DNA from 3 places in the Kitasatospora hibisci genome. Region 2 is predicted to be linked to each of the others. Evidence: predicted binding sites of a transcription regulator. Region 2 holds the regulator's gene; each other region holds the start of a gene.
The links. Region 2 encodes HspR, which represses chaperone genes until heat shock. Its sites were predicted from a motif close to TTGAGNNNNNNNNNCTCAA; they were not measured.

Region 1: the regulator HspR is predicted to act here: its motif matches at 2,309-2,327, upstream of lon (endopeptidase La).
Region 3: the regulator HspR is predicted to act here: its motif matches at 2,677-2,695, upstream of dnaK (molecular chaperone DnaK).

The regions. Positions count from the first base shown of each region.
Region 1 covers NZ_CP171642.1:3,083,406-3,087,699, reverse strand. Annotated here, with positions in the region: gene ACF9IK_RS13075 (response regulator transcription factor) at 81-818, opposite strand; gene ACF9IK_RS13070 (rhomboid-like protein) at 1,383-2,216, shown strand; gene lon (endopeptidase La) at 2,350-4,294, shown strand, end outside.
Region 2 covers NZ_CP171642.1:4,205,439-4,209,732, forward strand. Annotated here, with positions in the region: gene ACF9IK_RS18125 (hypothetical protein) at 170-343, shown strand; gene ACF9IK_RS18130 (helix-turn-helix domain-containing protein) at 372-1,400, opposite strand; gene ACF9IK_RS18135 (heat shock protein transcriptional repressor HspR) at 1,603-2,121, opposite strand; gene dnaJ (molecular chaperone DnaJ) at 2,129-3,280, opposite strand; gene grpE (nucleotide exchange factor GrpE) at 3,558-4,181, opposite strand; gene dnaK (molecular chaperone DnaK) at 4,178-4,294, opposite strand, start outside.
Region 3 covers NZ_CP171642.1:703,307-707,600, forward strand. Annotated here, with positions in the region: gene ACF9IK_RS03275 (N-acetylglucosamine kinase) at 1-557, opposite strand, end outside; gene dnaK (molecular chaperone DnaK) at 674-2,557, opposite strand; gene ACF9IK_RS03285 (DegT/DnrJ/EryC1/StrS family aminotransferase) at 3,009-4,127, shown strand; gene ACF9IK_RS03290 (NAD-dependent epimerase/dehydratase family protein) at 4,238-4,294, shown strand, end outside.

The sequences.
Region 1 (4,294 bases), 1.1 Mb from region 2:
CACGTGCGGTGGTCCCCCGCATGGTGTGCACGGCGGTTCGGGACGCGGGCCCCCCGGAGGCCCGGTGCCCGAGGCGCCGCCTAGGAGAGCGGAGCCTCCAGCGCGTATCCGACACCGTGCACGGTGCGGATCCAGCTGGCGCCGATCTTGCGGCGCAGCGCCTTGACGTGGCTGTCGACGGTGCGGGTGCCGGACGCGTCCGTCCAGTCCCAGACCTCGGCCAGCAGCTGCTCGCGGGTGAGCACGGCGCGCGGCTGGGCGGCCAGGCAGGCGAGCAGGTCGAACTCGGTCGGCGTCAGGTGGACGTCGCCCGAGGACAGCCGGACCCGCCGCTGCACGTGATCGATCTCCAGCTCGCCGAAGCGCAGGCTGCCGAGCGCGGGCGTGCGGGCCGCCTGCTGGGCGCGCTCGACGCGGCGCAGCAGCACGTTGACCCGGGCCGCCAGCTCCCGCATGGAGAACGGCTTGGTCATGTAGTCGTCCGCCCCGACGCCGAGGCCGACCAGCAGGTCCGTCTCGTCGTCGCGGGCGGTCAGCATCAGAACCGGCACCGGGCGCTGGGCCTGGATCCGGCGGCACACTTCCAGGCCGTCGAACCCGGGCAGCATGATGTCGAGGACGACCAGGTCAGGCTGCCAGGTGTGGAAGCCGTCGACCGCGCCCGGACCGTCGTGGGCCACGGCGACCTTGAAGCCCTCCGCGCCCAGTCGGGCCGCGATCGACTCCGCGATCGTGGGTTCGTCCTCCACCACCAGCACTCTGCGCTGGCTGCTCACCGTGCCGCCGCTGTTGTGGTTGTCCTGCTGAATTTCTGTCACGGTCACGCCACCGCCCCCAGGGCTGCGGGCCGGCCACCTGTGGGGATGGCGGGGCTCCGCTCGTAGTCTTGTTCCGTCGTGGACTGTGCCGGGTCCGCCGTCCCGTTTCGAACGCGCGTGGATCGGTGGACAGGTGTGGACTGCCCACGTCTCCCGCGCACTCCGCAGCGTACGGACAACGGGTGGTTCCCGGCAGGTGGACCGGACGTTTCCGGCCCGCGGGCCGGCTTGTCGGGCCGCCCTCGGACCCACTCGGAAGTGGGCACGGGCCGATACCTTACCCGGCGAATTTTCACTGCGTAACGGTATGTATGCAGTCCAGTTGACGCCTAGCCGCCGGTCAGAGCCGCTACTCGTGCGTAAACAGAGGGATGGTCCGGACCAAATACCGGGGTTCCGGCTGCAGCCGGCCCGCCGATCTTCACGGGGATTTCCCAGCCGACTCCCAGGGCCCGGACGTAACGTGGCCACGACAAGGATCGGGGGGCGGGATTTCCGGCGTTCGCCGGTACGTTGGGCACCGGACGGGGAGCCGAGGGCTGCGGGGTCTGGAGCGGAGGCGGCATGGCGGGGCTGCGGATCGGCGCCGAGCGGAGCGGGCCACGCCGAGGGCCCGGCGCGGGCACCGGTTCCGGGCCGCCGTACGGGATGCTGCGGCTCGGTCTACGGTCGGTCCTGCTGGGCTGGCTGCTGGCCCGGGTGCCGACCCCGCGGCGCAACCCCTTCGCGCTCGGCTACGTCGCCGTCGTCGGCGCCACCACCACCTTCGCGATGCTCGCCGACCCGGACCTGGTGCTCCGCCTGCAGGAGGCGTCCAGCTCGGACGGGGACAACCTGTTGCACCACCCGCTGCGCGCGCTGCTGCTCAGCGGCTTCTGGGTGGCCGGGACGGTCTGGATGCCGTACCTCTGGGCCTTCGCCCTCACCGTCGCACCGCTGGAGCGCCGCGTCGGCGCGGGGCGGGCGGCGGCGGTGTTCGCGACCGGCCACATCGCCGCGACGGTGCTCTCGCAGGCCGTGGTGATCGCCGCCGTGGCGACCGGGCGGCTGGAGCCCGCCGAGCTCGACCGCCTGGACATCGGCGTCAGCTACGGCGTGCTGGCCAGCCTCGCCGCCCTGGCGGGGCTGCTCCGCTCGCGCGGCCGGCTGCTCGCCCTGGGCGGTGCCGCTCTGCTGCTCGCCGACCAGTACACCACCGACCAGGACCTGGTGACGGGGATCGGCCACCCGGCGGCGCTGCTGGCCGGGGTGGCGCTCTGGCGCTGGCTGCGCCGCGTCCCCGACCGGCGTGCGCACCACCCCGGGGCGGTCGCCCAGGCCCCGGTGCCGGCGGGCGCCCCCGCCGCGCCCGCCGCGCCCTCCGCGTCCGGCGGGGCCGCGGTGCTCGACCGGATGTGACCCCTCGCAGGTGCTTTTGACGGGCCCTCCGGCACCCCTCCCTGTTCGCTCACGGCGAACAGGGGGCGGGGAACATCCGAGGCTTGCCAAACCTTAGTCAGGTCAGCTCAAGTTCACTGACTGGGGAGAGATCATGGCATCGACGTCCACACCGCTCACCCTGCCCGTGCTGCCGCTCGACGACGAGGTCGTGCTCCCGGGCATGGTCGTCCCGCTGGACCTGAAGGACACCGAGGTGCGCGCCGCGGTGGAGGCCGCGCGGGCCGCGGCCGCCGGCACCGGCAAGCCCCAGGTCCTGCTGGTCCCGCGGGTGGACGGCTCGTACGCGGCGGCGGGCACCCTCGCCACCGTCGAGCAGGTCGGCCGGCTGGCCGACGGCGACCCGGCCGCGCTGGTCCGCGCCGTGCGCCGGGTCCGGATCGGCGTCGGCACCACCGGGCCCGGCGCCGCGCTCTGGGTGGAGACCACGCCGTTCCGGGAGTCCTCGGTCGGCACCCCGGTGGCCGGGCGTGCAGCCGAGCTGGTCAAGGAGTACAAGGCGCTCTCCACCCAGTGGCTGCGCAAGCGCGGCGCCTGGCAGATCGTCGACCGCGTGGCCCAGATCGAGGGCGTCGGCGAGCTGGCCGACAACATCGGCTACGCGCCCTTCGTCACCGCCGAGCAGAAGCTCAAGGTGCTGCTGGAGGCCGACCAGGTGGCCCGGCTGGAGTACGCGCTGACGCTGCTGCGCGACCACCTCGCCGAGGAGGAGGTCAACGACACCATCCGCAAGGACGTCGAGGAGGGCGTGGCCAGGCAGCAGAAGGAGTTCCTGCTCCGCCGCCAGCTGGAGGCCGTCCGCAAGGAGCTGGCCGAGCTGAACGGCGACCTGGCCGACGAGGAGGGCGACTACCGCGCCCGGGTGGAGGCCGCCGACCTGCCCGAGAAGGTCCGCGAGGCCGCGCTCAAGGAGGTCGACAAGCTGGAGCGGGCCTCCGACCAGTCGCCGGAGGGTTCCTGGATCCGCACCTGGTTGGACACCGTCCTGGAGCTGCCGTGGAACGAGCGCACCGAGGACGCCTACGACATCGCCGGCGCCCGCGCGGTGCTGGACGCCGACCACTCCGGCCTGGCCGACGTGAAGGACCGGATCGTCGAGTACCTGGCGGTCCGCAAGCGCCGGGCCGACCAGGGCCTCGGGCTGGTCGGCGGGCGGCGCGGCGGCGCGGTGCTCGCGCTGGTCGGCCCGCCCGGCGTCGGCAAGACCTCGCTCGGCGAGTCGGTGGCCCGGGCCATGGGCCGCAAGTTCGTGCGGGTGGCGCTCGGCGGCGTCCGGGACGAGGCCGAGATCCGCGGTCACCGGCGCACGTACGTCGGCGCACTGCCCGGCCGCCTGGTGCGGGCCGTCAAGGAGGCCGGCTCGATGAACCCGGTGGTCCTGCTGGACGAGATCGACAAGGTCGGCTCCGACTACCGCGGCGACCCGGCGGCCGCCCTGCTTGAGGTGCTGGACCCGGCGCAGAACCACACTTTCCGGGACCACTACCTGGAGGTCGAGCTCGACCTCTCCGACGTCGTCTTCCTCGCCACCGCCAACGTGCTGGAGGCCATCCCCGAGCCGTTGCTCGACCGGATGGAGCTGGTCCGGCTGGACGGCTACACCGAAGACGAGAAGGTCGTCATCGCCCGCGACCACCTGCTCCCGCGCCAGCTGGAGAGGGCCGGCCTGAAGACCGGGGAGGCCGCGGTCGACGAGGAGGCGCTGCGCCGACTGGCCGGCGAGTACACCCGCGAGGCCGGCGTGCGGAACCTCGAACGCTCGATCGCCCGGGTGCTGCGCAAGATCGCCGCGCAGAGCGAGCTGGGCGAGCGCGAGCTGCCCGCCGCGATCGGCGCCGACGACCTGCGCGCCCTGATCGGCCGGCCGCACCACGTCCCCGAGTCCGCCCAGGAACCGGCCGAGCGGCGCACCGCCGTGCCCGGCGTGGCCACCGGCCTCGCGGTGACCGGCGCCGGCGGCGACGTCCTCTACATCGAGGCCTCGCTCGCCGACGCCGAGACCGGCGGTACCGGGCTCACCCTGACCGGGCAGCTGGGCG
Region 2 (4,294 bases):
CATGGCAGAGAGATGACACCCTCTGACGTGAGTGCGCCCGTGACAGTCAGAACTGCCGTGTGGCACCATCTGATCGTTTGACGGTGCGTCGCGCGTGTATTCGATCCGACGTGCCACTAGAGGATGAGGTGCGCGCATGTCTCGTATACGTCGGGCTGCTCGGACGGTCATGGTGACGATGGCCGCCGGCGTCCTCGTGATGCTTGGCGCCAGTGCTTTTGCCACTGGCCATCATGCTGATCGTTCCGTTCATGTCAATTACTCGGTTTCCGAGGACGGCGCGAACGGTGTTTCCGATCAGGCTTCCGCTCTGCTGCTGGACCAGGACCACTCCTGGACCTGACGGTCGGTTGGGCTGCGAATCTCGCCGCTCACCCGTTCCCGGGGGCGGCGGGATTGGCAGGCCCGTGGTGGGACTCCCGTGACGACCGCGCCAGCGCGTACCCCAGCTGGAACAGCGATTCCACCTTGTAGTCCTCCCGCATCTCGGCGAGGTGGCGGGCCAGGGTGCGTTCGCTGATGCCGAGCCGGCGGGCGATGACTCTGTGGTTGGTGCCGTCGAGCAGCAGGTCGATGATCGTCTGCCGCATCCGGGACACCACCTGCTGGGGGACGGTCCGCCCGCCGCTGAAGTCGAGCCCGCGGTTCCAGTTGCGCTCGAACACCTCGTGCGTGAGGAAGTGGATGACCGCCGGGTCGTGGATGAACGCGGCCAGGTTCAGGTCCTCGGCCACCGGAATGACGGCCAGCGCCCGGTCGACGATGATCAGCCGGGTGTACGGCTCGTCCAGCGTGCGGAACCTCCCGCCGGCCTCGGTGAGCGTCGCCACGTAGTCTCTGGTCGGCGCGTGGTACCGGGTGCTCGGGTGGTAGATGGTCCGTGCGGAGATTCCCCGCCGCAAATCCTCGATGTCCTCGGCGAGGGTTTGGGAGAGGACCTCCGGAGGCCGGGGACCGCCGGGCTGGGCGGCGAGCACCTCTTCCTTCGCCGAGGCGACCGCGTGATTGATGCGCTGATTGATGATCGCCTTGCCGCGGACGTATTCGACCGTCCCCCCGGTCGCGTCCGGGTTGTGAAAGGCGTCGGCGAGCCCCTGGAGGTCGCCGGGTATGGCTATTGCGCGGGCCAGGAGTTCCAGCGCCTGGCGCTGCCAGGTCGCGCTCAGGCCGGACGAGAGCTGCTGCGGATCGGCGGCCAGCAGAACGTGCGGATCATCTGTGTCGGGGACGAGAAGGCCGATGTCCAGCAGTTCGCTGAGATAGCTGTACTCGGATTCCGCCACTTCCTTGCGCGCGATACGGCCGTGCGTGCGGATAACCGCGAGATAGAGATCGTGGGCGCCTGAGGACAGGGTGCCCTGCGTGCCGACGCCCGCGGTGGAGTCGTCCCTCCCGCTCATTCGCGGCTCCTTCTCGACGACAGATTGGCTCCAGGACTGTACGCGCCCCCGCCGGCGATCTTAGGTCGTGGGTCGGGTTCGGGATCAGGCATTGTTCCACCGGTTCGCGGTGGGGCTGTCGAGTGGCAGCCTCTCATCAAACACCGAGCCGCCGGCACCCCCCGTTCAGGAGGGAACCGGCGGCCGTCGGTGAGTGGGCCGGTCAGCGCTTCGGCCGCCAGACGACCAGCGCGCTCGACTGGGTCGGCGGCTGGTACGGGACGAGATCGCGGCGGTACGAGGCGTGCACGGCGGCCTCGCGCTGCTGGAGCGTGGTGGCGGCGCCCTCCAGCGAGTCGATCAGTTCCGCTATGCGGGACTGGAGCGCGGTGACCTGGTTCTCCAGCTCGATGATCCGCTTGATGCCGGCCAGGTTGATGCCCTCGTCCTGGGAGAGCCGCTGGACCTCGCGCAGCTGCTGGATGTCCCGGGCCGAGTAGCGCCGCCCGCGGCCGGCGGTGCGGTCCGGGCAGACCAGGCCGAGCCGGTCGTACTGGCGCAGGGTCTGCGGGTGCAGGCCGGAGAGCTCGGCCGCGACCGAGATCACGTACACCGGGGTGTCCTCGGTGAGGACGTACTGCGGCGGCGGGGCGGTGCGGCGGGCGCGCGGTGCGGCGGACCCGGGCAGGCCCTCGCCGATCCCGGGGCCGATCGGGCCGCGCGCGTTGCTGTCGGGGGTCATCTGGTCGTCACGCTCCCTCCGCCGCCTTGAAGAGGGCGGCACGCGGGTCGTCCGAGGCGGTGGCCTCGCGGTACTGCTCCAGGGCCGTCAGCGCGTCGCCGGTGACGTGCTGCGGCACCACGACCTCCACGGTGACCAGGAGGTCGCCGCGGGTGCCGTCCTTGCGGGTGGCGCCCTTGCCGCGGGCCCGCAGGGTGAGGCCGTTGGCACTGCCCGGGGGCAGCTTGAGCTTCACCGAGGGGCCGTTCAGCGTCGGTACCTCGATGGTGCCGCCCAGAGCGGCCTCGGGGAAGGAGACCGGGACGGTCACGGTGAGGTTGTCGGCCTTGCGGCCGAAGACCGGGTGCGGGTCGACGTGCACGGTGACGTAGAGGTCGCCGGGCTGGCCGCCGCGCTCGCCCTGGGCACCCTTGCCCTTGAGGCGGATGCGCTGGGCGTCCTGGACGCCGGCCGGGATCCGCACCTGCATGGTGCGGGCCGAGCTGGCCCGGCCGCTGCCGTGGCAGTCGGGGCACGGGTCGTCGACGATCATGCCCCGGCCGCGGCAGTCCCGGCAGGGCTCGGACAGGGCGAAGGCGCCCTGTCCGCGGCTGACGGTGCCGGCGCCGACACAGGTCGGACAGACCCGGGGGGTGGTGCCGGCCTTGGCGCCGGTGCCGCTGCAGGTGCGGCAGGGGGCCTGGCTGGTCATCCGCAGCGGGACGGTCGCGCCGTCGACGGCCTCCTCGAAGGAGAGCGTCACCTCGGTCTCGACGTCGGCGCCTCGCCGCGGCTGGGCCTGCCGGCCGCCGCCGCGGTTGAAGAGGCCGCCGAAGACGTCGCCGAGGCCGCCGCCGGAACCGCCCTGGCTGCCGCTGAAGAGGTCGCCGAAGTCGAAGCCGTAGTTGCCGCCGCCGGGGCCGCCGGCGCGGAAGCCGCCGCTGGCGAAGAGGGCGCGCGCCTCGTCGTACTCCTTGCGGCGCTTCTCGTCCGACAGGACGTCGTAGGCCTCGGAGATGTCCTTGAAGCGGTCCTCGGCCTTGGTGTCGCCCTTGTTGGCGTCGGGGTGGAACTCGCGCGCCAGCTTGCGGTAGGTCTTCTTGATCTCGGTGGCGGAGGCGTCCTTGGGCACGCCGAGGACCTTGTAGTAGTCCTTCTCCACGAAATCCTTGCCGCTCATGCGCCCACCTCGCTCCGCTCGGCGGCCGCTTCGCGGAACGCGCACCTCTCGACGATTCGCTCGCTTCGCACGCTCATGCGCCCACCTCGCTCCGCTCGGCGGCCGCTTCGCGGAACGCGCACCTCTCGACGATTCGCTCGCTTCGCACGCTCATGCGCTCCCGCCACCTCCCAGAGTCAACAGTTACGGCGCCAACAGGTACGGCGCTGCGGAGCCGGCCGCCGTACTGGCCGGCGTACGACTCCGCAGCGCACAGGGTCTCAGCTGTCACAGGTGGTCAGCTGTCCGCGCCACCGTCAGCCTCGTCCGAGTCCGCGGACTTCGCGGACTTCCCGGACTCGGCGTCCGGGGCGGAGGTGGTCTGGGTACCGGGCTGGGGCTCCGCCACCGCCACCATCGCCGGGCGGATGATCCGCTCGCCGATCCGGTAGCCGGGCTGGAGGATCTGGACACAGGTGTCCTCGGTGACGTCCGAGGAGTAGCTGTGCATCAGCGCCTCGTGCATGGTCGGATCGAAGGGCTCGCCCTCCTTGCCGAACTGCTGCAGGCCCAGCTTGGCGACGACGGTCTCCAGCGACTCGGCGACGGACTTGAAGCCGCCCGTCACCTCGCCGTGCTCGCGGGCCCGGCCGATGTCGTCCAGGACCGGGATCAGGGACTCCAGGATGTTGGAGACCGCGATCTCGCGCACCGTCAGCCGGTCGCGCTCGACGCGCTTGCGGTAGTTCTGGTACTCGGCCTGGAGGCGCTGGAGGTCCGCGGTCCGCTCGGCCAGCTCGCGCTTGGCCACGGCGACGTCCTCGTCGGAGCCCGCCGCGGCGGCCTCCTCGGCCGCCTTGACCACGGCCTCCTCGGCGGCGGAGTCGTCGCCGGGCTCAGCACCCTGCGGCTTCTCCGTCATGCCGCACCACCCTTGGGCTTCTCGTCGTCCACGATCTCGGCGTCGACGACGTCGTCGTCCTTGGCGCCCGTGGCGTCGCCGGCCGGCGCGGCACCCGCGGCGTCGGCGTTGGC
Region 3 (4,294 bases), 3.5 Mb from region 2:
TGCCAGCCCGCGCCAGGACGGTGGCCGATCGCCACCAGCCCCGTGCCGGCCGTGACGGTCACGCCGGCCCGGGTGCCGAGGGCTCCGACGTGGGCGGCGACGGCGTCCCCGGCCAGGACCAGCCTTCCCGCCCCGGTGGCGCGGGCCAGCGGACGAGGAAGCCCGGCGACCAGGTCACGGCCGAGCAGCGCCATCCCGGTCGCACCGACGGCGACCGCACCGATGTGCGCTTGGTGCGGCAACTCGGCCGTCAGTGATGCGAGTTCGGGGATCAGTCGGGCCAGCAGCGCGCCGGCGTCATGGCCGGCGGCCGCGATCCGCGCGGCGACCGGCAGGTCGCGGGTCCGCGCGCCGGCGAGGTCGTCCGACCGGTCGGCCGGGGCGAGGGCGAGCCGGGCGCCGGTACCGCCGACGTCGATGCCGACCACCCACACGGCAGCGACCGGGATCGGGGGCGGGGTCCTGGCCGGCCCCGCTGCCGCGCCGCGGTCACCGGCGTGGGTGCTCGCCCTCCCCGCCATCGGATCCCCCTGCTCCACCCGGTTCACCCGTTCCACCGCCGCCTCCCTCTCCCCCGGCGTTCCCCGCCCCGCCCGGGCCACGCCCCACGGGCGGGGGCCGGCGTCAGGGCCCACCCCACCCCGGCCCGGCCCGGCCCCGGCCCGGCGTCGGCTCAGCCCGTCCCGCCCCTCGGCTTGTCCTCGTCCACGATCTCGGCGTCGACGACCTCCTCCTCCCCCGCGCCGGCCTCTCCGCCGCCGGTACCACCCTGGGCCCCGGCGGCCTGCGCACCGGACGCCTGGCCACCCGCGGACTGGGCGTAGAGCGCCGCACCGATCTTCTGCGCGACCACCACCGCCCGGTCCATCGCGGCGCGGACGGCTACGGCGTCCTCACCCTTCAGCGTCTCCCGAAGCTCCGAAAGGGCCGCCTCCACCTCGGACTTCACGTCCTCGGGCACCTTGCCGGGGTTGTCGGCGAGGACCTTCTCGGTCGAGTAGACGAGCTGCTCTGCCTGGTTCCGCGTCTCCGCCGCCTCCTTGCGCAGCCGGTCCTCCTCCGCGTGCTGCTCCGCCTCGCGCATCATCCGCGCGATGTCGTCCTTCGGCAGCGCCGAGCCGCCGGTGACGGTCATCTTCTGCTCCCGCCCCGTCCCGAGGTCCTTGGCACCGACGTGCATGATGCCGTTGGCGTCGATGTCGAAGGTGACCTCGATCTGGGGCAGGCCGCGGGGGGCCGGCGGCAGGCCGGTCAGCTCGAACATGCCGAGCCTCTTGTTGTACGCGGCGATCTCGCGCTCGCCCTGGTAGACCTGGATCTGCACGGACGGCTGGTTGTCCTCGGCCGTGGTGAAGATCTCGGAGCGCTTGGTCGGGATCGTGGTGTTGCGCTCGATCAGCCTGGTCATGATGCCGCCCTTGGTCTCGATGCCGAGGGACAGCGGGGTGACGTCGAGCAGCAGGACGTCCTTGACCTCGCCCTTCAGCACGCCGGCCTGGAGCGAGGCGCCCACGGCGACGACCTCGTCCGGGTTGACGCCCTTGTGCGGGTCCTTGCCGGTGAGCGACTTGACCAGCTCCGTGACGGCCGGCATCCGGGTCGAGCCGCCCACCAGGATCACGTGGTCGATGTCCGAGACCTGGATCCCCGCGTCCTCCACGGCCTGGTGGAACGGTCCGCGGCAGCGCTCCAGCAGGTCGGAGGTGAGCTGTTCGAACTGGGCCCGGGTGAGCTTCTCCTCCAGGTGCAGCGGCCCGTCGGCGGAGGCACTCACGTAGGGCAGGTTGATCGTCGTCTCGGTGGCCGAGGAGAGCTCGATCTTGGCCTTCTCGGCGGCCTCGCGCAGCCGCTGCGCGGCCATCCTGTCCTTGGACAGGTCGACCCCGTAGCCGTTCTTGAACTGCCGCACCAGGTGGTCGACGACCTTCTGGTCCCAGTCGTCACCGCCGAGACGGGTGTCACCGTTGGTGGAATTCACCTCGACGACCCCCTCGCCGATCTCCAGCAGCGAGACGTCGAAGGTGCCGCCGCCGAGGTCGAAGACCAGGATCGTCTGGTCGTTCCCCTTGTCCAGGCCGTAGGCCAGCGCGGCGGCCGTCGGCTCGTTGACGATGCGCAGCACCCGCAGGCCGGCGATCTCGCCCGCCTCCTTGGTCGCGGTGCGCTGGGAGTCGTTGAAGTACGCGGGGACGGTGACCACGGCATCGGTCACGTCCTCGCCCAGGTAGGACTCGGCGTCCCGCTTCAGCTTCTGCAGTACCCGGGCGGAGATCTCCTGCGCGGTGTACCTCTTGCCGTCGACGTCCCCGGTCTCGGGAAAGCGCCACTGCGCATCGCCGACGTGCCGCTTCACCGACCGGGCCGTACGGTCGACGTTGGTCACCGCCTGGCGCTTGGCCACCTCGCCGACCAGCACCTCGCCGCCCTTGGCGAACGCGACCACCGACGGCGTGGTGCGGGCACCCTCAGCGTTCGGCACGACGGCGGGCTCACCGCCCTCCAGCACGCAGACGACGGAGTTGGTGGTGCCCAGGTCGATCCCGACTGAGCGAGCCATCGTGGTCCTCCCTCCTGAGCGACCCGGCCGACGCCGGGCCGCACGCCCGCACCGGATCGTGCGGGCGCACCGCCGCCCGGCGGGGCCTTGCCGCCGCTCTTCGCGACCGCTCATGAAAGTTGAGCGGATTCGTGTCAATTCAATTGTCACTCGATGCTGCCGGTAACGCCGCCCGGCGCGGGCGCCGGCGCTCCGGGCGACCGATCGCCGCGCTCCGACGGGCCACGCTCCGACCGCACCACGACCCGCCCGGGTCGGCCGGCCCCGCGAACCGGCACTGACCTGCGGCGCGCGGCCACGGGATCACCCGGGCGGGCGGCGACGACGGGCCCGGGCCGGGCGGGGGAAGTAGCGTGATGTGCCTGGCCCGACCGGTTCCTCCCGGTCCGCCCGGATCCGATCGTTCTGTCCGAAGCTGTCTTCACCCGCTGCCGGAGGAGGCCCGATGGGCGTGCCAGCCGCTCGCATCGTGTTCGACGAGATCGACCGTTCGGCCGTCGCGGACGCGGTGACCGAGATCCTCGCCACCGGCGCGCTGACGCTCGGCCCGTGGACCGAGCGGTTCGAGCAGGCCTTCGCCGCCGAGCACGGCGCCGCGCACGCGGTCGCCGTCGCCAGCGGGACGGCCGCACTGGAGATCGCGCTGCGGACCGTCGACGTCCGGGACCGCGACGTGGTCGTCCCGGCCGTCACCTTCTACGCGACCGCCGCCGCCGTCGTGCACGCGGGCGGCCGGCCGGTCATCGCCGACGTGGACGCGCAGACCTTGGCGCTGAGCCCCGCCACCCTGGAGACGGCGCTCACCCCGGACACCGCGGCCGTCGTCCTCGTGCACATCGGCGGGCTGGTCACCCCCGCGGTGGACGCCCTGCGCGCGATCTGCGACCGCCGGGGCGTCCCGCTGGTCGAGGACGCCGCCCACGCCCACGGCAGCACCCACGGCGGGCGCGCCGCCGGCACCTTCGGCCTGGCCGGCGCCTTCTCGTTCTACCCGACCAAGGTCACCACCAGCGGCGAGGGCGGCATGATCCTCACCGACTCCGCCGAGCTGCGCGACGAGGCCCGGATCTACCGCGACCAGGGCAAGGGCTCGTTCACCACCAACCACCACGTCCGGCTCGGCGCCTCCTGGCGGATGAGCGAGCTGAACGCCGCCGTCGGCACGGTGCACCTGCGCCGGCTCAAGGAGTTCGTGGAGACAAGGCGGCAGGTCGCCCAGCGCTACGACGAGGCGCTCGCCGCGCTCGACGGCCTGCAGCCGATCACCGAGCCGGCCGGATCCCGCGGCAACTACTACAAGTACGTGGCGCTGCTGCCGCCCGGCGTCGACCGCGCCGCGTTCAAGCGGGCCGTGGCCGAGGACTTCGACGTCCGCCTCTCCGGCGAGGTGTACGACCTGCCACTGCACCTGCAGCCGGTGCTCGCCCCCTATCGGCGGGGCCCGCTTCCGGTCGCCGAGGACCTCTGCGCGCGCCAGATCTGCCTGCCGGTGCACTCCGACATGACCGAGGACGAGACCGACCAGGTGATCGAGGCGGTCACGGCCGTCCACCGGCGGCTCGCCGGGTGATGCCGGAGCCGCCCCGGCGGGCGGCCCGAGAGAGTCCGTCCCAGAGTGCCCGTCCGAGCCGTCCGCCGAAGCGGACGAACCCCCGGGCGGGCCGGAGAAGGAGAGAGATCGTGCGCATAGCCGTCACCGGGGGGTGCGGATTCATCGGCTCGCATGTCGTGGACCGG